One region of the Variovorax palleresanus genome, then DNA from elsewhere that is predicted to be linked to it. Evidence: riboswitches for the same ligand, from Rfam matches in the RefSeq annotation. Region 1 holds a riboswitch; the other holds the start of a gene.
What was found. Region 1 has a riboswitch for glycine ahead of gcvT (glycine cleavage system aminomethyltransferase GcvT). Riboswitches for the same ligand answer to the same signal wherever they lie in the genome.

Region 1 (9,493 bases):
CCGAGGTGCGGTACATCGCCACGTTGCGGCCTTGCTCCACATGGCGCAGGGCGATGCCCTCGGCCATCAGCGCATGTTCGAAGGTGAAGGAGCAGCCGATGACGAAGCTCACCAGGTCGTCGTTCCACAGGACGCGAACATCGGTGGGCTCGTCCACCAGTTCTCCGTCACGCCACACGCGGTAGCGCGGCAGGTCGGTGCGGATGTCGATGTCTTCGCCAAGCGCCGGCAGTGCCGGGTCACCGGCCTCCGACACGCCGAGCAGCGGACACGGCTTGGGGTTGGCCTGGCAGAAGCGCAAGAAATCGGCGGCGTACGCCCGCGGCAGGATCACGAGATTGCCCTGCACGTGGGCACTCGCGAGCCCGCTGGTGTGGGTGCGGAGCGCACCGCTGCGGCACGCCTGGCGCACGGCCTGCGCACTACTGCCGGGGCCAGGCTGTTCTTCGAAGGATGGAGAGTTCGACATTTGGCGTTCTCGATGCCCGATGCATCGCTTTGATGTGATGCGCCGGATTGTGGGAATCCGCGCTCACAAACGCCAACGCAAAGTTTCTTTCTCAACTCATCGATTTTTTTGATGACCCTGGGCGGTGCGACGCATGCACCACGGCGGAGCTCAGCGCGGCCTCCGGCAACGGGGACGACGGGTCGTCGCGGTAGCTCGCGTAGATGGGCAAGGGCTCCAGCGTGTCGTCGCAGGGCAGCACGCGCAGCGGCAGGCGCCGTGCCAGCGGCTCGACCACCGCACGCGGCAGCGTGGCCACGCCGAAGCCCGCCTCCACCAGCTGCGCCATCGCCGAGATCGACGAGATCGCATGCACGCGCGGCGGCGGGCTGCCGGCTTCGCGAAACAGCTCGAGCAGCGCCACGTGCGGCTGCGAACCGCGCTGGAAGGTCAGCAGGTCGAGCGAGAGCAGGTCCGGCAGGCGGTAGCGCCGCTTCAGGTGCAGGTCGCGGTGGCCGACGAAGCACATAGGCATCGGTGGCACGGCGCGGGTGCGCACGCCGTCGCCGATGGCCGGCAGTGCGGCAAAGACCAGGTCCTGCTTGCCGCGCTGGAGCTGGTCGACCAGCACGGGCGTGGTTTCGACGGTGAGCTCCAGCTCGAAGTCCGGATGCGTCGCCTGCATGTGCTTGAGCCAGCCGGTGAGCCAGCTGTGCACCACCGATTCGATGGCGCCCACGCGCAGCACGGCTTCCCGCACCGCACCCGACCCCATCTCGGCCTTGATGTGCATCTGCATTTCGAGCAGCTTCTGCGCAAAGGCGTGAAAGCGCTGCCCCGCCACGGTGAGGCGGAATTGCTTGTCGCGCCGGTCGAGCAGCAGCACGCCCAGCTCGCGCTCGAGCGCGGCAATGCGGCTGGAGAGCGCCGACTGCGTGATGTGCAGCTTCTCGGCCGCGCGAGTAACGCTCTTGAGCGCCACGGCCCAGTGAAAGGCTTCAACGAATCGCAGGTTCATCGTTTTCCGGTCGTCCGGCTCCTTGAGTGCGCGAGCCGCGAGTGTCGCCTCTGCCGGGCTTTGTGCTGCGCTATGCTCGTTGCAGAAGGAGACAAGACCATGCAGATCGTCATCACGGGCGGGGCCGGCTTTGTGGGCGCACGCCTTGCCCGCACGCTGCTGAAGCAGGGGCAGCTTTCGCTCGCGGGTGCACCGGCCCGGGCCATTTCGCGCATCACGCTGGTCGACCGCGCCCAGCCGCCGGCCGATCTTGCGGCCGACGCGCGCATTGCCAGCGCGCTCGGCGACCTGAACGAACAACTGGCATCGCCCGATGCGGCGCTCTGGCGCGAAGCCGACGCCATCTTCCATCTGGCCGCCGCGGTCAGCGGCGAATGCGAGGCCGACTTCGACTTGGGCATGCGCAGCAACTTTGCCGCCACGCATGCCCTGCTCGAGAAGGCGCGCGCCATGGGCACTCGGCCGGTGGTGGTGTTTGCCAGCTCGCTGGCCGTGTTCGGCGATTCGCCCGATCAGCCCTTGCCGCCGGTGATCGAAGACCACACGCTGCCGACGCCGCAGACCAGCTACGGCATCCAGAAATTCATTGGCGAGCAGCTGGTGGCCGACTACACGCGCAAGGGCTTCATCCGCGGCCGCAGCGTGCGCCTGATGACGGTGAGCGTGCGTCCCGGCCGGCCCAACGGCGCCGCATCGGGCTTTTTCAGCGGCATGGTCCGCGAGCCGCTCGCGGGCATTCGCGCCGCCTGCCCGGTGCCCGACGAAACGCCCGTGGCCATCGCGTCGCCGGCGCGCACCGTCGAAGGCATCCTCCGCGCGGCGGAAGCCGGCGACGCCGAATGGGGCCCGCGCACGGCTCTCAACCTGCCCTCGCTTTCCACCACGGTGGGAGAGATGGCCGCCGCGCTCGAGCGCGTGGCCGGCAAGGCCGCCACCGACCTGCTCGACCGCACGCCCGATCCGGTCATCCAGCGCATCGTGAAAACCTGGCCCGGCCGCATCGAAACCGCGCGCGCCAGACGCCTGGGACTTTCGGCAGATGCCGATTTCGAGACGGTTATTCGCGAATACGTCCGTGAAAATCCCGACGCGGTGAAGCTCCCGATTGCGGCATAGTCGCATGCGCCTGACGCATTCCTGACCACACCCCCCGGAGACACCATGAAACTCGGCCACATCGCCGCCGCCTGCCTTTCGCTTGCCCTGGGCACTTCCGCCCTTGCACAACAACCGACGGTGCTGAAGATCGGCTACGCGACCTCCAAGGAGTCGCACTACGGCGTGGGCTCCGCGGTGTTCTGCGACGAAGTCGAGAAGGGCACGCAAGGCCGCTACAAATGCCAGCACTTCGCCAACTCGGCGCTTGGCGGCGAGCGCGAACAGATCGAGGCCGTCCAGCTCGGCACGCAGGATCTGGTGAACACCTCGACCGGCCCCGTGGGCAATTTCGTGCCCGAGGTCAAGATCGTCGACATCCCCTTCCTGTTTCGCGACTACGACCATGCGCGCAAGGTGATGGACGGCCCCATCGGCCAGAACATCCTGACCAAGTTCCCGAGCAAGGGCATCATCGCGCTGGCCTGGACCGAGAACGGCTTCCGCCACATGACGAACAGCAAGCGCGACATCGTCAAGCCCAGCGATGCGGCCGGCCTGAAGATGCGCACCATGGAAAACAAGGTGCACATGGACGGCTACCGCACCTTCGGCATCCTGCCGACGCCCATGGCCTTCCCCGAACTCTTCGGCGCGCTCCAGCAAGGCACGGTCGACGGCCAGGAAAACCCGATCCCGGTGATCCTGGCTTCGAAGTTCTCGCAGGTGCAAAAGCACCTGTCGCTCACGGGACACGTGTATTCGCCCGCCCTGCTGCTGCTCTCGCCCAAGGTGTGGAACAAGCTCTCGGACGCCGACAAGAAGGTCTTCGTCGATGCCGCGAAAAAGGCTTCCATCGCCCAGCGCAAGAAGGTCAACGACGACGAGAACAACGGCATCGCCCAGCTCGAGAAAGACGGCATGAAGGTCGTGAAGACCGTCGACGGCGCCGCGTTCCGCGAAGCCCTGAAGCCGGCCTATGCGGGCTACGCCAAGGAGTTCGGAGCCGATAACATCAAGAAGATCACGGACGTCCAGTAAGCCTGCGCGCCAGCTTCTTCCGACGACCGCGCCCGGCCCGCTTCAGTGCGCCGGGCGCTTCTTTTTTTTCCAAGACGACAGAACAGAGAACAACACAGTGCAAGTCTTCGAGCGCTACTTTCTTGCCGCCAACCGCTGGGCGCTGATCCTTTTGCTGGCCGCCATGTCGGTCATCATCTTCACCAACGTGGGGCTGCGCTATCTCACGAACCAGTCGCTCGAATGGGCCGAAGAGGTGTCGCGGCACATGATGATCTGGCTCACCTTCATCGGCGCCGGGCCGGTGCTGCGCTACGGCGGCCATATCGCGGTCGAGAACCTGCAGGACGCGCTGCCGCGCAGCGCAGCCGTTGCGCTGCGCATCGTCGTTGCCGGGCTGCTGTTCGCCTTCTTCGGCTTCATGGTCTGGTACGGCTGGCTGTACATGGAACGCACGATGTTCCAGCTCACGGCAGTGACGCAGATTCCGTTCGCCTATATCTACAGCGCCATGCTGTTCGGCGGCCTGCTGTTGATCGTGCACTGGCTGCTGGTGGTGCGGGGTTATGTGATGCGCAGGGAGTTCGCTTCCGACGCCCACTTCGACGCCAACGCCTCGGCGTCGCTGTAAGGAAACGACCATGGATGCCAGCATCGTTCTGATCGTCTCCGCCTGCATTTTCCTGGCCATCGGCGTGCCCGTGGCCTTTGCGCTAGGCCTTTCGACTGCCGCCACACTCATTCTTGCGGAGAACTACCCGCTGATGGTGCTGCTGAAGGAAACCTTCACCGGCATCGACAGCTTTCCGCTGATGGCCGTGCCATTCTTCATCCTTGCAGCCGAGTTGATGAGCGGCGGCTCGCTCACCGAAGTGCTGCTGCGCTTCGCGGGCCAGTTCGTCGGCCACCGGCGCGGAGGACTCGGCTACACCAACGTGGTGTCGCTCACCTTCTTCTCGGGCATCTCGGGCTCGGCGCTGGCCGATGCGGCGGGACCGGGGTCGATGCTCATCAAGATGATGGACAAGGCCGGCTATGACCGCTCCTACGCGGCAGCGTTGACGGCCTCGACCGCGATCGTCGGGCCGATCATTCCGCCCTCGATCATCATGATCATCTACGCGCTGCAGGACGAAACCGTTTCGGTCGGCCAGCTGTTCGTGGCCGGCCTGCTGCCGGGCCTGCTGATCGCGGTGGCGATGTGCATCGTGAACTTCTACGTCTCGAAGAAGCGCAACTACAAGGGCGATGGCGAGACGCCGCCGCTGCGCGAGATTCTCATCACGACCTGGAAGGCGATTCCCGCCATCCTGCTGCCGGTGGTCATTTTGGGCGGCATGCGCGCCGGCTGGTTCACGCCCACCGAGGCCTCGGTGGTGGCGGTGTTCTACGCGCTGGTGTGCGGCAAGTTCGTCTACCGCACGCTCGAATGGAAGATGCTGCCCGACATCCTCGCGCGTTCGGCCCTGCTGTCGGCCTCGGTGCTGATCATCATCGGGCTCTCGGCCTCGTTCGCCTGGATTCTGACCATCGAGGGCGTGCCGCAGCAAATGGCGGAATGGCTCGTGAGCATGAACCTCTCGCCATGGATGTTCCTGATCATCGTCAACGTGTTCCTGCTACTGTTCGGCATCTTCATCGAGCCGCTGCCCGGCGTGATGGTGCTGGCGCCGATTCTCGCGCCGGTGGCAATGAAACTCGGGGTCGACCCGGTGCACTTCGCGATGATCGTGATCTTCAACCTCACGCTCGGCATGATCACGCCGCCGGTGGGCGGGCTGCTGTTCGTGACCTGCAACGTGTCGAAGGTGCCTATGTCGGCGCTGGTGAAGGAGCTGGTGCCCTTCCTGTGGGCGCACGGCGCCGTGCTGATGATCCTGACCTTCGTGCCGACGCTCAGTACCTGGCTGCCGCGGGCGCTCGGGTTCAAGTAGCGGGGGGAGCCGGCTGGATCGATTTCCACAACGAAAACCGGTCCGGAAAAAGTGACGTGTCATGAGACCGATGCCCCTGTAAGGCAAACGTTTTCACGAAAATGTCACCTCTTGCAACGATGCTGCAGCCTTCGATCCCCGAAAGCTGTTGCGCCATGTTTCCCACCAAGACCGACAAGGCACGCGACGAACTCCAAAGCGGCCAACGCACGCTCAGCCAGCGCGAACGCGCATTGCTGCTGATGGCCGACGGCCGGCGTTCGCTGACCGATTTCAGCCCCCTGTTCGCCAACCGCAGCGAAGCCGAGCAGGCATTGCAGGCCTTGATGAGCCGCGGCTACCTGCACTATCCACAGGCCGCCCCCGCGCCCACTCCCGCGCCAGCCGCCCCGGCGGCGGCCATGGACAGCGCGGCCGAGCCGGCCCAGGCCGCGACCGCCGCCGACCATTTCGACGGCAAGCGCTCCCTGGCCACCACGCGCATGTTCCTGTTCGACATCTGCGAACGCATGTTCGTGCGGCGCGACCCCAGGTTTGCGATGCAGATGCGCGACGCGCTGCGCGAAGCCCGCGACCGCGACGCCATGCTGACGATTGCCGCGCTGATGCTCTCGGAGGTCGAGAAAAGCGCCGGGGCGGAACGCGCTGAATCGCTGCGCGAGCGTATCGAGAGGTTACTTCCGCTCTCCTCCGAGACCGTGCACTGAGCCCGTCCACCCCCCGGCCGCCGGACCGGGGCGCCGCGATCCACTACACTCGCCATGGTCAGGAGAGAGCTTCGCCATGCGAGGCCGCCGAAGGCGCAGGGGTTTCCCGAACGCTCAGGCAAAAGGACTGACACAGCGCTGGCGGATGCCGGCGTTTCCTTGCTGGAGAGAGGCTGTCGCCTGCATCGACGCGATGCGGCAGGCAGCCCACCGAAGGAGCAAACCTCGATCGTGGGGCGAATCTCTCAGGTAAAGCGGACAGCAGGGGTGGCCCATGGCTTGCGCCATGGAATTCGACTGCCCCTTTGGAGTGCCCCGTGGCCGCTTCCGCTTCATCATCCGACGCCCAACTTCTCAAGACGCCGCTCCACGACCTGCACGTGGAGCTGAGCGCACGCATGGTGCCGTTTGCCGGCTATTCGATGCCGGTGCAGTACCCCGCCGGCCTCATGGCCGAGCACAAGCACACGCGCGACGCCGCCGGGTTGTTCGACATCTCGCACATGGGCCAGCTGCGCCTGGTGGGCCCGGACGCCGCGGCCGCCTTCGAAACCCTGATGCCGGTCGACGTGATCGACCTGGCGCCCGGCAAGCAGCGCTATGGCCTGCTGCTGAACGACGAAGGCGGCATCCTCGACGACCTGATGTTCTTCAACGAAGGGCACGGCTCGATCTTCGTGATCGTCAATGGCGCCTGCAAGGTGGCCGACCTGGCCCACATCCAGCAGAAGATCGGCGCGCGCTGCGATGTGCAGCCCATGCCCGACCACGCGCTGCTCGCGCTGCAGGGACCACAGGCGGCCGCGGTGCTGGCGCGGCTGTCGCCCGGCGTCGAGCGCTTCGTCTTCATGACCGGCGGCGCAGTGCAGATCGGCGGCATTCCCGCCTTTGCCACCCGCAGCGGCTACACCGGCGAAGACGGCTTCGAGATTTCGGTGGCCGGCAAGGATGCCGACGCGCTCGCCCGCCTGCTGCTGGCCCAGCCCGAGGTCAAGCCCGTCGGCCTGGGTGCGCGCAATTCGCTGCGCCTGGAAGCCGGGCTCTGCCTCTACGGCAACGACATCGACACCACCACCACGCCGGTCGAGGCCTCGCTGAACTGGGCCATCCAGAAGGTACGCCGCACGGGTGGCGTGCGCGAAGGCGGCTTTCCGGGCGCGGCCAAGGTCCTGGCCCAGCTCGCCGCCGCCATGGCCGGCGCCGCGGGCCGGACCGACCACGACACGCTGAAGCGCCGGCGCGTCGGCCTCGTGGCACTGGAGCGCATTCCGGTGCGCGACGGTACGGTGCTGCAATCGTTCGAAGGCCACGACATCGGCTTTGTCACGAGCGGCCTGCTCGGCCCCACGGCCGACCGCCCGATCGCCATGGGCTACGTGGCCACCGCATTTTCGGAACCCGGTACGCGCGTGCAGGCCATCGTGCGCGGCAAGCCGGTTCCGATGGAAGTCTCGACCCTGCCTTTCGTGCCCACCCGCTACTACCGCGGCTAGGCTCGGCATCCCCGATCATTTTTTCCACGAGGAGTTTTTCATGAGCATCAAGTACACCAAGGACCACGAATGGGTCTCGGCCGAAGGCGGCGCAGCCACTGTCGGCATCACCGTGCATGCGCAGGATGCGCTGGGCGACGTGGTGTTCGTCGACCTGCCCGAAGTCGGCAAGACCTTTGCCCAGGGTGAAGTGGCCGGTGTCGTCGAATCGGTCAAGGCCGCGGCCGATGTGTTCATGCCCGTCTCGGGCGAGATCACCGAAGTGAACGAAGCCCTGCGCGCCGATCCCTCGCTCGCCAACACCGATCCGCTGGCCACCGGCTGGTTCTTCAAGGTCAAGCTCAGCGAACCCGCGCAGCTCGACGCGCTGCTGGACGCCGCCAGCTACGACAAGTTTGCCGCCGAATCCTGATCCGCCGAGTTCGCAAGCCGCCTTTCCTCATCTCCGAGCCTTCACCGCCATGCCGATTCCCGCCCTTCCCTCTTTGCAACAACTGGAGAACGCCGAAGAGTTCCTCGCCCGCCACATCGGCATCGATGCAGCGGACGAGGCGCGCATGCTGCCGGTGATCGGTTCGGAAACGCGGGCGGAACTCATCGACGGCATCGTGCCCGCGGCCATCCGCCGCGCCAAGCCGATGCGCCTGCCGGCCCCCATCACGGAAGCCGATGCGCTGGCCGAGCTGAAGGCCATCGCGGCAAAGAACAAGGTGTTCAAGAGCTTCATCGGCCAGGGCTACTACGGCACGCACACGCCGGGCGTGATCTTGCGCAACGTGCTCGAGAACCCCGCCTGGTACACGGCCTACACGCCGTACCAGGCCGAGATTTCGCAGGGCCGCATGGAAGCCTTGCTCAATTTCCAGACCATGGTGTGCGACCTCACGGGCATGGCCATCGCCAACGCCTCGATGCTCGACGAAGCCACGGCCGCGGCCGAGGCCATGACGCTCGCCAGGCGCAGCGTGAAAAGCAAGAGCAATGTGTTCCTGGTGTCGGGCGACTGCCATCCGCAGACCATCGAGGTCATCAAGACGCGCGCCGCGCCGCTGGGCATCGAGGTCAAGGTCAGCACCGTGTCCGAGACGCTGCCACACCTGATGGTGAGCGGTGAGTTCTTCGGCGTGCTCGCGCAGTACCCCGCCACCACCGGCCACGTGCACGACCTGCGCCCGCTCGCGGGCCATGCGCACCAGTGCGACGCGGCCTTCTGCGTGGCCGCCGACCTGCTGGCGCTGACGCTGCTTGCGCCACCCGGCGAATGGGACGCCGACATCGTCTGCGGCACCACGCAGCGCTTCGGCATGCCGCTGTGCAACGGCGGCCCGCACGCCGCCTACCTGGCCTGCCGCGACGAGTTCAAGCGATCGCTGCCGGGCCGGCTGGTCGGCGTGAGCGTCGACACCCACGGCCAGCCCGCCTACCGCCTTGCGCTGCAGACGCGCGAGCAGCACATCCGCCGCGAGAAGGCCACCTCCAACATCTGTACCGCGCAAGTGCTGCCGGCCGTGGTGGCCAGCATGTACGCCGTGTACCACGGCCCCGACGGCCTCACGCGCATCGCGCAGCGCGTGGCCGCGCTCACGGCCATCCTCGCGCAGGGCCTGGCGCAGATGGGCCGCGAGCCGGTCAACGCCACGGCTTTCGATTCGCTGACCATCCGCACCGGCGAAGACACGCCGAAGATCATCGAGCGCGCGCAGGCCGCGGGCGTCAACCTGCGCCAGCGGCTGCAGCAGCACCTGGGCATTTCACTCGACGAAACCACCACGCGCGCC
Region 2 (9,493 bases), 2.8 Mb from region 1:
AATTTCCTACGAATTTGTCGCCGATGATGAAGGCCTGTGCCAGGCCATCGGGGCTCGGTTGCACCGCGTACTGCAGGTTGATGCCCCACTGGCTGCCGTCGCCCAGCAGTTGCTGAAAACGCGGCGTGTCCTGCGGCGTGCTGATGATCAGGATGTCGCGCATTCCACCGAGCATCAGCGTGCTGAGCGGGTAGTAGATCATCGGCTTGTCGTACACCGGCAGTAGTTGCTTGCTGAGTGCGAGCGTGGCCGGGTGCAGCCGGGTTCCGGAGCCGCCGGCCAGGATGATGCCCTTGCGTTGCGTTGTCGTCTTCGTGGTCATTGTTGTATTTCTCTCCTTGCTTTCTTTGCTTTGCCGCGCTCGGCGTGTTGTTTAAAGGGTTTCGCGCAGCATGCGGGCCACGCCCTGCTGCCAAGGGGGCAGCATCAGGCCGAAGGTGGCCTGCAGCTTGCGCGTGTCGAGCCGCGAGTTGGCGGGGCGCGTGGCGGGGGTGGGAAAGGCGCTGGTGGGCACAGCATCGACTTCCGCGGGGCCGGCCTTGAGTTCGGCGCCGGCCTGCTGGGCCTGCTCGAGCACGAAGCGCGCATAGCCGCACCAGGTGGTCTCACCGCCGGCTACCGCGTGATAGAGCCCGGCCTTGGCCGGGTCTTGCAGGGTGGCGCGGATTGCGTGTGCCGTGACATCGGCCAGCAGTTCGGCGCCGGTGGGGGCGCCAAACTGATCGTCGATGACGGTCAGGCGATCCCGCTCCTTGGCGATCCGCAGCATGGTCTTGGCAAAATTGCCGCCGCGCGCCGCATACACCCAGCTGGTGCGAAGGATCAGGTGTCTGGCGCAGTGAGCGGCCACCAGCTGCTCGCCTTCGAGCTTGGTGCGCCCGTACACGCTGAGGGGGCCGGTGGCGTCGTCTTCTTTCCAGGGCTTGCTTCCGCTGCCGTCGAAGACGTAGTCGGTGGAGTAGTGCACCATGAGCGCGCCGATCTGCTGGGCCGCCTGGGCCACCACGCCGGGCGAGGTGGCGTTGAGCTTGCGCGCAAAGTCGGGCTCGCTCTCGGCCTTGTCGACCGCGGTGTGGGCCGCGGCGTTGACGATGACGTCGGGACGAACCTTGAGCACGGTCTCGGCCAGTTGCTCGGGGCGGCTGAAGTCGGCATGCAGGTCGGTGCTGTCGAAATCGAGCGCCACCAGTTCGCCCAGCGGTGCGAGGCTGCGCTGCAGCTCCCATCCAACCTGCCCACCCTTGCCCAGCAGCAGCAACTTCATGCCGCGGCCTTGGCCGCGGGCGCGGCGTCGTATTGCTTCTCGACCCATTCGCGGTAGGCGCCGCTTTGCACGTTGCGCACCCATTCGGCGTTGGCAAGGTACCACTCAACGGTCTTGCGAATGCCGCTGTCGAAGGTTTCGGCGGGCTTCCAGCCGAGTTCGCGTTCGAGCTTGCGCGCGTCGATGGCGTAGCGGCGGTCGTGGCCCGGCCGATCGGTGACGTAGCTGATCTGCTCCTTGTAAGGCTTGCCGTCGGCGCGCGGGCGCAGTTCGTCGAGCAAGGCGCACACGGTGTTGACGATCTCGATGTTGGGCTTCTCGTTCCAGCCGCCGACGTTGTAGGTCTCGCCGAGCTTGCCGCCCTCGAGCACGCGGCGGATGGCGCTGCAGTGGTCCTTCACGTAGAGCCAGTCGCGCACCTGCATGCCGTCGCCGTACACCGGCAGCGGCTTGCCGGCCAGGGCGTTGACGATCATCAGCGGGATGAGTTTCTCGGGAAAGTGGAACGGCCCGTAGTTGTTGGAGCAGTTGGTGGTGACCACTGGCAGGCCGTAGGTGTGGTGCCAGGCGCGCACGAGGTGGTCGCTGGCGGCCTTGCTGGCCGAGTAGGGGCTGTTGGGCTCGTACTTGTTCTCTTCGGTGAAGGCCGGGTCGGTCTTGGAAAGCGAGCCGTAGACCTCGTCGGTCGACACATGCAGGAAGCGGAACGCGGCCTTCTGGTCGGCCGGCAGCGCGCTCCAGTAACCCCGCACGGACTCGAGCAGGCGGAAGGTGCCAAGCACGTTGGTCTGCACGAAATCTTCGGGGCCGTGGATGGAACGATCTACGTGCGATTCCGCGGCAAAGTTCACGATAGCGCGCGGTTTGTGCTCAGCCAGCAAGCGGTCGACCAGGGCGCTGTCGCCGATGTCGCCCTGCACAAAGATATGCCGTGGATCGCTTTTGAGCGACGCGAGCGTTTCGAGGTTGCCGGCGTAGGTGAGTTTGTCGAGATTCACGACCGGCTCGTCGCTCTGCGAGATCCAGTCGAGTACGAAATTGGCGCCAATAAAGCCGGCGCCGCCGGTTACCAGAATCATGAGTCCCCCGAAGTTGTCGAACAATCGCCCTCAGGCGAATCTGTCCCGTGATTATCCCATTGGACCGAATTACCAAAATCGAGGGGTAGGCAGCTCGGCGCGTGCGCCTACAATAGCCCCACTGCAGGAGAGCAGGTAGCGCTTTTTGCTACCTCACCGAAGGCGCAAACTCCCATAAACGCTCAGGTCGGCCCCACGGATTCTTGAAGTTCTTCTTTCAAAGAGTTTCGGCATGGGGCCTGTACTGCACCAACTGATACGCCGTCTGGAGAGCCATCACCTTGCGTGATGCACCGAAGGAGCAAACCCGCTGCGGGCGCAGCGGGTGAATCTCTCAGGTACCAAGGACAGGGGGAGCGGCAACTTGGACGGCGGTCGTCCGGTTGCTTGCTATTGAATCAGTAGCACACCAAGCCCGCCGTTCAAGCGCCAACTTCCAAAAGGTACTTGAAATGCGCGTGATCGTTCTCGGCGCCGGCTTGCTCGGCGTGACCTCGGCTTACTACCTCCAGCAACTCGGCCACGAAGTGACCGTCATCGACCGGCAGGCCACGCCGGCCGCCGAAACCAGCTTTGCCAACGGCGGGCAGATCTCCGTGAGCCACGCGGAACCCTGGGCCAACCCGAGCGCACCGCTCAAGGTGCTGCAATGGCTGGGCAGGGAAGACGCCCCGCTGCTCTTTCGCATTCGCGCCGACATGCGCCAGTGGCTCTGGGGTTTGCAGTTTCTGCGCGAATGCACCCCGGCACGCACGCGGCACAACATCGAGCAGATCGTGCGCCTGGGCACCTACAGCCGCGAAATGTTGCAGCAGTTGCGTCGCGATACCGGTCTCAGCTACGACCAGCGCACGCAGGGCATCCTGCACTTCTATACGACGCAGAAGGAGTTCGACGGTGCCCTCGCGCCTGCCGAGCAGATGCGCGCATTGGGCTGCGAGCGGCTGGTGATCTCGGCCGACGAGGCGGTGAAGATCGAGCCAGCGCTGGCCCACATCCGCCCGAAGCTGGCCGGCGCGACGTATACCGCCGAGGATGAATCGGGCGACGCCAACCGCTTCGCGCGCGAACTGGTCGCGCTGGCGATGGCGGCCGGCGTGAAGTTCCTCATGAGCCACACCGTCACTGCGCTGCGCGAGACCGGCGGCAGCATCGACCACGTCGAAGCCACCGACAGCGAAGGCCGTTTCCAGCGCATCCGCGGCGATGCCTTCGTGCTGGCGATGGGCTCGCTCAGCCCGATCGTTGCCGCGCCGCTGGGCATCCGGCTGCCGATCTATCCGGCCAAGGGCTATTCGGTGACTTTGCCGGTCAAAGACGCCTCCAAGGCGCACCAGGTTTCGCTGACCGACGACGAATACAAGCTCGTGTTCTCGCGCTACACCTCGGCCAGCGGCGATCGCCTGCGCATCGCCGGCACGGCCGAGCTCAACGGCTACGACCGCGATCTGAACCGCGTGCGCTGCGAAGCCATCGTGCGGCGCGTCGAAGAACTCTTTCCGGGTGCCGGCGACACCACGCAGGCCCAATTCTGGACTGGCCTGCGCCCCGCGACGCCCAGCAACGTACCGATGATCGGCAAGACAAAGCTGCCCAACCTGTTCCTCAACACCGGCCACGGCACGCTCGGCTGGACGCATGCCTGCGGCTCGGGCAAGTCGATCGCGCGCATCGTGAGCGGGCTTGTGCCGGAGGTGGATTTCGCGTTCACAGGAATGCCTGCGCCCGCGGCGCGCGTGCTGCAGCCGGCTTGAACGAGCGCCAAGCGGCGGTTCCGGGGTTCAGTCCTTGCCGGTAAATACCGTCAGCACCCCCGTATACCCATACAGGTGGTGCCGGGCGATCTCGCCCGCCGCAAAGAAACCGACCAGCGGCACGTCGCCCAGTGCATGCCGCACGATCTGCAGTTCGGCGCCTGGCGCGCCGAAGTGCGGTCCGCCGCGTCCCGAGCAACTCACGTACACGGCCCCAGCAATGCGGCGCGCCGGATGCGGCGCTGCCTCGGCCTCGCCGGCCGCCACGGCGCGGGCGGTGGCCAGCGTCTGCTCCTCGGGCTCCAGCTCTTCGCGGATTTCCGCGCAGATGCGCATCAGGTCGGCGCGTGCGGCCTGCGCATTGCGCCGGCAGAAGGTCAGGCGCATGCCGGCTTCGGCCACGTCGGCAATGGCGATGCCGCGGCGCGTGGGGTCCAGGCCGATGATGTGGCGCACCAGCACGTCGGCGCCCAGATCACCGGTGCGGCGGATGCCGTCGCTGCCCGCATCGGAAAGGCCCACCAGGGTGGCGCGCACGGCGTCGATGGCTTCCTGCGGCCGCTCGAGCGACACCTGCAGGTCGGCCAGCAGCACGTCGAGCGCCGGTTCGCCGTCGAGCTTGAGCAACAGATTGCCGTCCGCCTCGGTGATCTCGCGCTCGCGCCCCGCGCCCGCGCGCAGCGGCTGGCAGCCTTGGGTGACACGCGACACCAGCCGCACGCCCTCGCCGAACACCACGCCCGACAAGCCACCCGAGAACACGCCGCCCGCCGCGCCGTGCCCGCGGATGTTGCCGTTGCCGCCCACCGCGAACTGCAGCGCGCCCGCGCGGCCCGACGAGAGCCCGCCGAACAGGTAGCCGGTGTCGGTGCGGCCGGCCATTTCGCCGATGAGTTCCGTCAGGTCGGGCGTCGCGGGGTCCGCATGCACCAGCGCCGTGTGCGCCTCGAAACCGCTCATCTCCGAATTGCCCAGCGGCGCCACGCCCGAGAACACGCGGTACTGGTCGCTTGGCAGCGCGCAGAGCATCAGGCAGAGGCCGGGCTCGTCGAAATACTCGGCATTGTTGGCCGACACACCGATGCCGACCGTGCCCGACCAATCGGTGACCTCGGGAAGCTCGGCGCTCAGGTGATCGAGGATGTCTTGCGCGTCGGACGCGTAGTGGTCGGTGATGTACAGCAACCCCAGCGTCGGCGACGACGCGTAGTCGGGCAGTGCCATCTGCGCCCGCAGCTGCGCCAGCACGAGGCCGGCCGCCATGCGCCATTGCGGATGGGTGGCATGGCCGGAAGGAAACAACTTCATGATGCGTGCCAACCCGTTCTCTTCAAACAAAAATGCGTTCGTGTATGGCGTCAGCGCCGGCTGGCCGTTCGCTTTCGCGCGGCGCCCGGCGCCTTCTTCTTCGCGGCGGGCGTTGCTGCCGCTTTCTTGGCCGCAGGCTTGGGAGGAGCGGAAGCCGCCGGCTTGCCCATCACCTTGTCTACCGCATCGGCCACGGGCTGGGCCATGGCCGGCACCTTGAGCTGGGCTGCATCCTGCAGCGCCGAGCTGGCAATCTGCTGAAACTGCTCGGTCAGCGAGCCCCACCATTGCATCGGATCCACCACCCCGCCGTTGCCGGCCGAAGCGCCGGTGGACGACGCCGGCTTGCTGCGCGCCTTCCTGGCGGGCGCCGGTGCTTCCGTCGGTGCGTCTTCATCCGGCTCGGCTTCGGGCTCGGGCTCGACCGGCGCAGCAGCAGCGGCAGGCGCCACGGCGGCCGCCTGCTTGGTGAACGCGTTGGCGATATCTTCCATCCGCACGTTCATGCCGCGCAAGGTCGAAAGTGTCATCTTTTGCACCTCGAGCGCCTGGATGGTGGCCTTGAGCGCATGACCGTTCTGTTCGAGCCAGTACTGCACCGTCTTGAGCTCCTGGATGCGCTTGTCGACTTCTTCGACGCTTAGCGTGGGCGCCACCCAGCTTGCAAGCCCGGGCAACCCTGGCGCTGCGCCGCCACCCGAACCACCGGCTGCACCGCCGGCAAGATTCTTCAGAAAATCGAATCCAGGAACAAATTGGCTGAAGTCGAAGGGTTGGCTGGCGTTGCTCATGCGGCGGTCTCCGGGTTGGGTTTTCTTGTGATGCCAGCTTACTCCAAGGCATCCCTCTTTTGGACTCGCGAACGCTCACGTCATGCGAGGCAAAACCCCCGTCAAAGCTCGGCGCGGACCTTGCTGAAGACTTTCCAGAATGCCGCGTCCTGCGAGGTCGCGAAATTGATCCGCATCATCGTGCTCGGCGGCCGCCGCGCATGGAACAGCGAACCCGGCGCCAGCAGGTAGCCCTGGTCGAGCATGCGCTGCGTGAGCGCGTCGGTGTCCACGCCGGTATCGACCCAGCCGAAGAGGCCCGCCGGTTCCGATGCGAAGGTGCAGCCGTGCGACATGGCGAGCTTCACCGCACGTCCGCGCGCGCCGTCGAGCCGGATGCGTATGCGCTCGGCATGCCGCCGCAGTTGCCCCTGGTCGATGCACCATGAAAGCGCCCGCTCGAACAGGGTGGGCGTGGTGAGGGTGGCCAGCAGCTTGGTTTCGAGCAGCCGCTCTTTCAGTTCAGGCGAGGCGGCCAGGAAACCGATGCGCCAGTTGGGCGCCAGGATCTTCGCAAAACCGCTGACGTAGATGGTGCGCTGCAGCCCGTCGAGCGCGCTGAGCCGCGTGGCGTGCTCGGGCGCCAGATGGCTGTAGGTGTCGTCCTCGACGATGTGAAAGTCATGCGCGTTGGCCAGCTTGAGCACGCGGTGCGCACTGCCCGGCGTGAGGCTGTAGCCGGTTGGGTTGTGCAGCACGCTCACGCTCACGAAGAGCTTGGGGCTGTGTAGCGCGCAGTACTGCGCCATCACATCCAGGTCGGGGCCGTCGGCACGGCGCGGCACCGGCAGGATCCGCATGCCCAGTGCCTCGAGCCGCGCGAACTCCAGCGCCCAGCCGGGCTCCTCGACCATGACCGGATCGCCCGCGCGCAGCAGCGTGCGGCTCACGATGTCCAGCGCATGCGTGGCGCCCACGGTCGTCACGATCTGGTCGGGCGCGGCGGGCACGTTGATGCCCATGAGCTTGTTCGACAGGCTGCGGCGCAGCGCGGCGTCGCCGGAGGGCTCCCCGTACTGGAGCGACAGCTCCTGCAGCACGGCTGTACTGGTCATGCGGCGCACCGCCGTCGGCATGAAGGTCGACGACATCCACTCCGGCGGAAACACGCCCATGCCCGGCTGCGGCTTGTCGCTCGGCCGGTGAAACATGCTGCGGATGAGCGAGCTTGCATCGGCCGGCACGCGCGAGGCCATCATCTGCGCGACCATGGGGGCCGCGTTGGGCGGTCGCCCTTCCTGCGCGGGCGCCGAATCGCGCACGTAGAACCCGCGCTGCCGGCGCGCCTCGACCAGGCCCTGGGCCAGCAACTGGTCGTAGGCCGCCACCACCGTGTAGGGGCTCACGCCCTGCTGGCGCGCGCATTCGCGCACCGAGGGCAGGCGCGCGCCAGGCGGCAGCAGCCGGGTGCGGATGCGTTCAGCCAGCCGGCCGGCCAATTGCCCGGTGAGCGACTGGGTGGAGGTTCGTGTCAGCATCGGCTTGGGCTTCTGTGTCGAAAGGCAGACCAATACAGTTTTGGAATATGTTCGATCAACTGTATTGGAACTGTAATGGTCGCAAAGTTTAGAGTGTATGCAATGAACTGGCAAGAATTCACCGCGCTGCTGGTGCTGGCCACGGCGATGAGTTTCTCGCCCGGCCCCAACACCACGCTTTCCACCGCTCTGGCGGCCAACGGGGGCCTGCCGCGCGCCATGCGCTTCGTGGTGGCGGTGCCGGTCGGCTGGACACTGCTGCTGGTTCTTTGCGCGGCCGGCATCGGTGCGTTGGTGGTGGCGGTGCCTCCGCTGCGCCTGGGCATCAAGGCGCTGGGCGTGGGCTACCTGCTGTGGCTGGCCTACAAGCTCAGCGGCAGCGGCACGCTCGGCCGCGCGGACAGCGCCAGCCTGAATATCGGCTTCGGCCAGGGCGTGATGCTTCAGTTCGTCAACATCAAGGCCTGGCTGCTCGCGCTCACACTGGTGGCGGGCTGGATCGCGGGGCAGCCCGACGCGCTCGGCCGCTTCGCCATCGTCGCGCCGGTGATGCTGGTCTACGCCTTCGCCAGCAATTTCGTCTACGCACTGGCGGGTGCGCTGCTGCGCGACTGGCTGTCCAAGGGCAAGCGCCTGCTGTGGTTCAACCGTGCGATGGGCCTGGTGCTGGTGCTCACGGCCTGGTGGATGCTGAGCGTATGAGCCGCATCAAGGACGAGACCCTGGGCATGTGGCTCGGCGTGATCGGCGTGGCGTTGTTCGCTGTCACCTTGCCGATGACGCGGCTGGCCACCGGCACGCAGGGCGCACCGCAGCTCTCGCCCTGGTTCGTCACGCTCGGGCGCGCCGCCTTGGCGGGCATTCTCTCGACGGTCTTCCTGCTCGCCACGCGCTCGCCCCGGCCCGCGCCGCAGCAGTGGAAGCCCCTGGGCATGGCGGTGCTCGGCAACGTGATCGGCTATCCGCTGCTGCTGGCCTATGCATTGCGCGTGGTCACGGCCAGCCATGCGGCGGTGGTGACGGCGCTGCTGCCGCTCGTCACCGCGGCGGTCGCCGCCCTGGTGCTGCACCAGCGGGCACGGCTCGGCTTCTGGCTGTGCGCTATCGCTGGCAGCGTGCTGGTCGTTCTTTTCTCGCTGCTGCGTGCCAGCCAGAACGGCCATGGCTTCGGTTTCGAGTGGGCCGACCTGCTGCTGGTGGGCGCGGTGATCGCGGCGTCGTTCGGCTACATCTACGGCGCGCAGGTCACGCCGTCGCTCGGCGCCGAGCGCGTGATCTGCTGGGTCTGCGTCATGGCGCTGCCCGTCACCTTGCCGGCCACGCTGGCCCTGTGGCCGGAGGAACCCATCGCCACGTCGGCCTGGCTAGGCTTCGTCTATGTCGGCGTGTTCTCGATGTGGATCGGCTTCTTTGCCTGGTACCGCGGCCTGGCGCTGGGCGGTGCATTGCGCGTGAGCCAGACCCAGCTGCTGCAGCCCTTTCTCTCGATAATTGCCTCCATTCCGCTGCTGGGCGAGCCGCTCGATGTGGTTACCCTGGGCTTTGCCATTGCCGTGGTCTGCACGGTGATGCTCGGCAAGCGCCTTTCGCAGCCGCAGCCCGCACAGGCCGTTTCGCCGCGCGCTGCGCGTGCCGAACAATCCTGAACACTTTCGCCTCTCACCTCACCCGCCTGAAAGAAGAACCCATGAACTGGAAACTCGCCGCCCGCGCCGCCAAGATGAATCCGTCGGTGCTGCGTGAAATCCTCAAGGTCACCGAGCGCCCCGGCATCATCAGC

Region 2: it holds a riboswitch for glycine, as region 1 does, so the genes downstream of both, ACJ7Z0_RS19610 (D-amino acid dehydrogenase) here and gcvT (glycine cleavage system aminomethyltransferase GcvT) in region 1, are expected to answer to the same signal.

What each region holds. Positions count from the first base shown of each region.
Region 1 covers NZ_JBJNVP010000002.1:599,854-609,346, forward strand. The annotation lists gene ACJ7Z0_RS06575 (putative hydro-lyase) at 1-469, opposite strand, end outside; gene ACJ7Z0_RS06580 (LysR family transcriptional regulator) at 561-1,466, opposite strand; gene denD (D-erythronate dehydrogenase) at 1,566-2,582, shown strand; gene ACJ7Z0_RS06590 (TRAP transporter substrate-binding protein) at 2,628-3,602, shown strand; gene ACJ7Z0_RS06595 (TRAP transporter small permease) at 3,700-4,212, shown strand; gene ACJ7Z0_RS06600 (TRAP transporter large permease) at 4,223-5,515, shown strand; gene ACJ7Z0_RS06605 (hypothetical protein) at 5,671-6,222, shown strand; glycine riboswitch at 6,272-6,362, shown strand; glycine riboswitch at 6,375-6,494, shown strand; gene gcvT (glycine cleavage system aminomethyltransferase GcvT) at 6,540-7,715, shown strand; gene gcvH (glycine cleavage system protein GcvH) at 7,756-8,127, shown strand; gene gcvP (aminomethyl-transferring glycine dehydrogenase) at 8,177-9,493, shown strand, end outside.
Region 2 covers NZ_JBJNVP010000002.1:3,350,019-3,359,511, reverse strand. The annotation lists gene rfbA (glucose-1-phosphate thymidylyltransferase RfbA) at 1-322, opposite strand, end outside; gene rfbD (dTDP-4-dehydrorhamnose reductase) at 374-1,264, opposite strand; gene rfbB (dTDP-glucose 4,6-dehydratase) at 1,261-2,343, opposite strand; glycine riboswitch at 2,599-2,704, shown strand; gene ACJ7Z0_RS19610 (D-amino acid dehydrogenase) at 2,796-4,097, shown strand; gene ACJ7Z0_RS19605 (FIST signal transduction protein) at 4,125-5,405, opposite strand; gene ACJ7Z0_RS19600 (PhaM family polyhydroxyalkanoate granule multifunctional regulatory protein) at 5,456-6,196, opposite strand; gene ACJ7Z0_RS19595 (aminotransferase-like domain-containing protein) at 6,298-7,713, opposite strand; gene ACJ7Z0_RS19590 (LysE family translocator) at 7,816-8,415, shown strand; gene ACJ7Z0_RS19585 (DMT family transporter) at 8,412-9,359, shown strand; gene ACJ7Z0_RS19580 (aminotransferase-like domain-containing protein) at 9,401-9,493, shown strand, end outside.